Methylotuvimicrobium sp. KM2: one gene and its partner. The protein of the gene in region 1 interacts with the protein of each later gene in a pairwise test. Links are inferred from orthologs where the notes say so. Each region holds a gene or a part of one and is shown on either strand. Other genes may lie near its edges.

Region 1 (3,428 bases):
ATAAAATGACGCATAGTGGTCCGCATCGTGCTGACTTAACTGTCTCCGTTAATAATCGACTCGCCAAGGACTTTGTATCACGCGGACAATTAAAATTGTTAGTCATATGTTTAAAACTTGCGCAAGTACAATTGTTGTCGACCCATCAGAGTAATAATGTCTGTGTTTTAATTGATGATTTCACTGCTGAATTGGATACGACTAAAAGATCTCTGTTAATAGAATATTTACAAACAATGAATGTTCAGGTTTTTATGACGGCCACTGAGATGTCTGAGTATGGTGATTTAAGTAAACTTAAAAACTATAAAATGTTCCACGTGGAACATGGTGAAATTAAACAAGCGTAATGTTTCACGTGAAACATTGGCACATTGAGAAGGTAGTAAACACACATGAGCGAAAATAATAAGCAGTACGACAGTTCCAATATTCAGGTACTAAAAGGTTTAGATGCGGTCAGAAAAAGACCGGGCATGTATATTGGGGATACCGATGACGGAACAGGGTTACATCATATGGTTTTTGAAGTGGTTGACAACTCGATTGATGAAGCCTTAGCCGGGTACTGCAAAGAGGTTAAGGTTATCATTCATAATGATGGTTCGGTTACGGTGTCTGACGACGGAAGAGGAATTCCCGTCGATATTCATCAAGAAGAAGGGCGATCCGCTGCGGAAGTCATCATGACTGTGTTGCATGCCGGCGGCAAATTCGACGACAACGCCTACAAGGTCTCGGGCGGATTACACGGAGTCGGTGTTTCTGTGGTAAACGCTTTGTCTGAGGAGTTGAATCTGGAAATCAGGAAAAACGGAAAACTCTATAAACAACAATATCTCATGGGTGAACCGCAAGCACCATTGGCGGAAATCGGGCCGACCGAGGGTAGCGGAACCAAAATTAATTTTAAACCGAGCGATCAGACCTTCGGCGATGTCGAGTTCCACTACGATATCTTGGCGAAAAGACTCAGAGAATTATCGTTTTTAAATTCCGGAGTCAGAATTTGTCTGGAAGACGAACGCACCAATAAACAAGACGTCTACGAATTCGAAGGCGGCATCAGCGCTTTCGTGGAACATTTAAATAAAAATAAAACGCCGTTATTTCCCGATGTGTTTCACTTTAGCGCCGAAAAAGAGGGTGTAACCGTCGAAGTCGCGATGCAGTGGAACGACTCATATCAGGAAAATATTTTTTGTTATACCAACAATATTCCGCAACGGGACGGCGGCACGCATTTAGCCGGATTTAGAGGGGCGTTAACCCGTACTATCAATCAATACATCGAAAATAACGGTTTAGCGAAAAAAGAAAAAGTCTCGACGACCGGCGACGATGCAAGGGAAGGGTTAACGGCAGTGCTTTCAGTCAAAGTCCCCGACCCTAAGTTTTCCTCGCAGACCAAAGACAAATTAGTTTCATCGGAAGTGAAGCCTTTGGTCGAATCAACGATGAATGAAAAACTGCAGGAATTTTTATTGGAAAAACCGCAAATCGCCAAAGCTATCGTCAATAAAATCATCGATGCGGCCCGAGCCCGTGAAGCCGCCCGAAAAGCGCGGGAAATGACGCGTCGCAAAACCACATTGGATATTGCCGGATTACCCGGAAAACTAGCCGATTGTCAGGAAAAAGATCCGGCCCTATCCGAATTGTTCATCGTGGAGGGTGACTCGGCGGGCGGTTCGGCGAAACAAGGCCGCGATCGTCGCACGCAAGCGATATTGCCGCTAAAAGGTAAAATCTTGAACGTCGAAAAAGCGCGATTCGACAAAATGATCTCGTCCGAAGAAGTCGGCACACTGATCACCGCGCTTGGTTGCGGTATCGGCAAGGACGAATACAATCTCGACAAACTCCGTTATCACCGCATTATTATCATGACCGATGCCGATGTCGACGGATCGCACATACGCACCTTGCTGTTGACGTTCTTCTACCGGCAATTGCCGGAAATCATCGAAAAGGGCTATATCTATATTGCCCAACCGCCGCTGTACAAGGTCAAGAAGGGCAAGCAGGAACATTACGTCAAAGACGATGCGCAATTGAACGATTACTTGATACAACTAGCCCTCGACAAAGCAGCACTGCATACCGATGACAGTGCACCGCCGATACAAGGCCAAGGCTTGGAGAAATTGGCGAAGGAATACACCGAGGTGCTAGCCATCATTAATCGCTTGACCAGCCGCTACGATGACGTGTTTCTCGAGCAATTAGTCTATATGGAGCGCGTGAGTGACGAAATCAAACAAGACAAGGAACGATTGGCAGCATGGGTTAGCCAATTGGCTGAACGCCTCTACAATCCGCAAAGCAAAATGGTATTTAAGATGGAACTCGATTACCGCTCGGCTGGTGATTACACGCTAACGGTCGACAAGCGCCATCACGGCAATACCAAAACCTTCATACTGCAAGCGGCATTCTTCGACAGCAAGGATTATCAGAAAATCGCGCAATACGCCGAAGGTACCGCCGGCATGTTCGGCGAGCAGTCTAATATCCGGATGGGCGAACGCCAGCAGCCGGTCGAAAGTTTTAAACAAGCGTTCGAGTGGATGATGAAAGAAGTCAAAAAAGGTCAGCACATCCAGCGCTACAAAGGATTGGGCGAAATGAACCCGGAACAACTCTGGGAAACTACGCTCGACGCCAACAGCCGCCGCATGCTGCAAGTCCGCATCGAAGACGCAATCGCCGCCGACGAAATCTTCACAACGCTAATGGGCGACATCGTCGAACCGCGCAGGGATTTCATCGTCAAGAATGCTTTGGATGTTACGAATTTGGATGTGTAGGTGTTTTTTGTCGGGTGCCACAAAAATTGAAAAGTGTGCCAAATTAGTGAAAAACTAGTGACATAAATAATGAAAAAATTCGGCAGTTTCTATTTTTACCTAAATTTTTAGTGCTACCTTGAAAAACCAGGCAAGCCTTATGGCTTGTCTGGTTGTACTGATGCATCCCTTCTTAAAGGGGCGTTATGAAAACGGATAATCGGTCAAAACAGATATCAGATCAAAAGTTAGTGAGTAGCCCGGCAGATGGAGCTTACGGAATCCGGGGCAAACACGGCTTTGATTATTCCGGATTCCACTGCGTCACATCAGAGCTACTCACTGACCCTTTGAGCATGTTTCCGTTGATTACGTTACAATCCACAAATGGATTTTGAAATTATTGGAAACATAAAACATCCGGAAACGTTTGCTCGTGGTTTGGCGATTAGAGAGCTACCAAGGCTTCGCAAAATTTATAGGCAAGGCAATTGGCGTAAGCGCAAAGGTTTTGCAACCGTTCGTTTACAAGATGGATCGCTTCGCGAAGCTGAAATTCACTGGTATGAGGCTTCGGGTATCGGCAAACGAGAATTTAAAATTAAGCGTTATATTGACACACAGCCATGAATAAACACG
Region 2 (3,453 bases), 3.2 Mb from region 1 along the record:
TGCTTGGCTTGTGATTTCTATAGTTTGATTTTCCATTGTCGTCACCTCTGATCAATGTTGTTTCATAATAAATGAAGCAATATCAAGGCCTATCTAATCAAAATAAGTATTTTCAATGATTTAGTAATATGTTATTAAAAGCATATTAAACTTTTGTAAAAAAAAGTGACATAGATGGCAGGTCTATGATGCTTTTATGTCAAAAATGGCGTTTGTGTTGTTGGTCGAGGCTGCATTTTGCAGCTCTTGCGCTAGCTCCATTTGAGAAGCTTTGATAAAGTCGTAAGCTCTTCGACTCTCGTTCGACATTTTGTTATAATCTCCCGGTTTTGGTATCTCGCGTAATTCCATTGGATGTAAGGATTTTTATAAGTCTTTTTGGAATTATCTCATTGAAGGAAACCGCTTGCCGATTTAGGTAACGGGCTTTATTTTTGTAAAAAACGGATCAATGTCGGACTTCGCTAAAGAAATTATTCCTGTCAATCTCGAAGACGAGATGAGGCAGTCCTATCTCGACTATGCAATGAGCGTGATAGTCGGTCGAGCACTACCCGATGTTCGGGACGGCTTGAAGCCGGTACATCGCCGCGTTCTCTATGCAATGAGCGAACTCGGCAATGATTGGAACAAAGCTTATAAAAAATCAGCGCGTGTTGTCGGTGACGTTATCGGTAAATATCACCCTCATGGCGATACTGCGGTTTACGACACGATCGTTAGGATGGCGCAGCCTTTTTCACTACGTTACATGCTGATTGACGGGCAAGGCAATTTCGGGTCGGTCGACGGTGATTCTCCGGCGGCGATGAGGTATACCGAAGTTCGCATGGCCAAGATTGCGCATGAATTATTGGCCGATATCGATAAAGAAACCGTCGATTTCATAGCGAATTACGACGAATCCGAATCCGAACCCAAAGTCTTGCCGACTCGTGTGCCGACGCTTCTAATCAACGGGTCATCCGGTATCGCGGTCGGCATGGCAACCAATATCCCGCCGCATAACTTAACCGAAGTCGTCAGTGCCTGTCTTGCACAAATTGAAAATCCCGAAATTACGATTAACGAGTTGATGCAATTTATTCCGGGGCCCGATTTTCCGACGGCGGCAACGATCAACGGAGCGGCCGGGATTCGTAGCGCCTATGCCACGGGTCGAGGCAAGGTCTATTTACGCGCTCGCTGTCATTTCGAGGAAATCGGCGAGAGCGGCCGTTATGCGATCATTACGACCGAGTTGCCGTATCAGGTCAATAAGGCCAGGCTGTTGGAAAAAATTGCCGAAATGGTCAAGGAAGCCAAATTGGAGGGAATCTCAGGTCTGCGCGACGAATCCGACAAGGATGGTATGCGTATGGTTATCGAACTTCGGCGCGGCGAAGTTCCCGAAGTGATACTGAATAATCTGTACAAGCAAACGCAAATGCAGACGGTATTCGGTATCAATATGGTTGCGCTTTTAGGCGGCCGTCCTCATTGCATGAATCTAAAAGAGATTCTCACGGCCTTTATCGATCACCGCCGGGAAATCGTTACGCGCAGAACGGTTTATAATTTACGCAAGGCGCGGGATAGGGCTCATATATTAGAAGGCTTGGCGATCGCTTTGGCCAATATTGACGAAATGATCACATTGATTAAATCGGCTAAAGATTCGGCGGAAGCGAAGGCCGGGCTCTTGTCCAGGACTTGGGAAGCCGGCTTGGTCAATGCCTTGCTCGATCGCGCCGATGCCGACCGGTCTAGGCCCGAAGATTTAACGCCCGAATTCGGCTTGGTCGATGGGTACTACCGATTATCCGAAACGCAAGCAAGCGCGATTTTAGATTTGCGCCTGCATCGTCTGACCGGTCTCGAACAGGAAAAAATCGTCAATGAATATAGAGACTTGCTTAAACTCATCGACGAGTACCTGGAAATTCTAGGCAGCGATGTTCGGTTGATGGAGGTTATCAAGGAAGAGCTTGAAGCGATTAAAGCGGAATACGGCGACGAACGGCGCACCGAGATTTTGCAGGATCATCTTGATCTGACCGACGAGGATTTGATTACCGAGGAAGATATGGTCGTGACCGTATCGCACGAAGGTTATGTCAAAGCACAGCCGCTTGATGACTATAAGGCGCAACGGCGAGGCGGTCGCGGCAAATCGGCGACGGCAACGAAAGAAACCGACTTTATCGACAAATTGATCGTTGCTAATACGCACGATACGATTCTCTGTTTCTCGTCGCTAGGTAAGGTCTATTGGCTCAAGGTTTATCAATTGCCGGTCGCGAGCCGCGCCTCGCGAGGCAAGCCTTTCGTCAATTTACTGCCGCTGGAAGCCGGGGAAAATATTAACGCCTTGCTGCCGGTAAGAGAGTTCAGTGCCGATAAGTTCATCTTTATGGCAACCGCGAACGGCACCGTTAAAAAAACGCCGCTCCCCGAATTCGAGCGTCAGCGCACCAACGGTAAAATCGCGATCGATTTGCGCGAAGAAGATGCTTTGGTCGGTGTGGCCGTGACCGACGGTCAACAAAATATTTTACTATTCTCGACCGACGGCAAGGCGGTTTGTTTCAACGAAGAGGACGTCCGCTCAATGGGCCGGACTGCGGCGGGTGTGCGCGGCATTAGACTGCAGCCGGGACAAAAAGTCATTTCGCTGATCGTATCGGCTGAAGGCACCGTATTGACGATCACCGAAAACGGCTACGGTAAACGGACTCATTTGAAAGAATTCGTACGCAAAGGCCGAGGCGGACAGGGCGTGATTTCGATACAAACGTCCGAGCGTAACGGTAATGTCGTCGGGGCGGTATTGGTGTCCGAACGCGATGAAATCATGCTGATTACGAACGGCGGTACCCTAGTCAGAACCCGCGTCGATGAAATATCGATCGTCGGCCGGAATACGCAAGGCGTTACGGTTATTCGCCTCGACAAAAACGAAAAAGTGGTTGGAGTCGATCGAATAGAAGGCTTGGCCGAAGACGAGGACGCAGGAATGGAAGCGGAGTCCGATTTGGGTGGGGAAGTCGATAATGAAACAGAAATAGAGCAGGACTCGGGAGAACAAGAATAATGGCCAGAATATATAACTTCAGCGCTGGACCATCGGCATTACCCGAGGCGGTGCTTCGGCAAGCGCGCGATGAAATGCTTGAATGGCAGGCTAGCGGCATGTCGGTGATGGAAATGAGTCATCGAGGCAAGTATTTTTCGACGATTGCCGAACAATTGGAAGTCGATTTGCGCGAATTGATGGCGATTCCCGATAATTATAAAGTCTTGTTTTTACAAGGCGGCGCGACCGGCCAGTTTTCATTCATACCTTTGAACTTATTGCGAGGCAAGACCAAAGCCTGCTACATAAATACCGGGGCCTGGTCCGAGAAAGCGATCAAGGATGGCGGGCGATTCTGCGAGGCGATTGTTTCGGCCAGTTCCGAATCCGAAAAATTC

The links.
Region 2: the proteins of gyrB (region 1) and gyrA interact in binary tests that used the Escherichia coli proteins (3 or more experiments, as listed by UniProt). The link is inferred for Methylotuvimicrobium sp. KM2 from one-to-one orthologs.

Annotation. Positions count from the first base shown.
Region 1 is NZ_CP150634.1:3,561-6,988, forward strand. Bases 5-3,102 are described here. They hold gyrB (DNA topoisomerase (ATP-hydrolyzing) subunit B), read left to right. Parts: upstream 5-395; coding sequence 396-2,810; downstream 2,811-3,102. Other genes in these bases: recF (DNA replication/repair protein RecF), read left to right, coding at 5-350. In the rest of the region: more of recF, read left to right, coding at 1-4; WJM45_RS00025 (hypothetical protein), read left to right, coding at 3,177-3,419; WJM45_RS00030 (hypothetical protein), read left to right, coding at 3,416-3,428. UniProt on the Escherichia coli protein: DNA gyrase negatively supercoils closed circular double-stranded DNA in an ATP-dependent manner to maintain chromosomes in an underwound state.
Region 2 is NZ_CP150634.1:3,157,915-3,161,367, reverse strand. What follows is about bases 151-3,273. They hold gyrA (DNA gyrase subunit A), read left to right. Parts: upstream 151-451; coding sequence 452-3,073; downstream 3,074-3,273. Other genes in these bases: serC (3-phosphoserine/phosphohydroxythreonine transaminase), read left to right, coding at 3,073-3,273. In the rest of the region: WJM45_RS13215 (hypothetical protein), read right to left, coding at 1-36; more of serC, read left to right, coding at 3,274-3,453. UniProt on the Escherichia coli protein: A type II topoisomerase that negatively supercoils closed circular double-stranded (ds) DNA in an ATP-dependent manner to maintain chromosomes in an underwound state.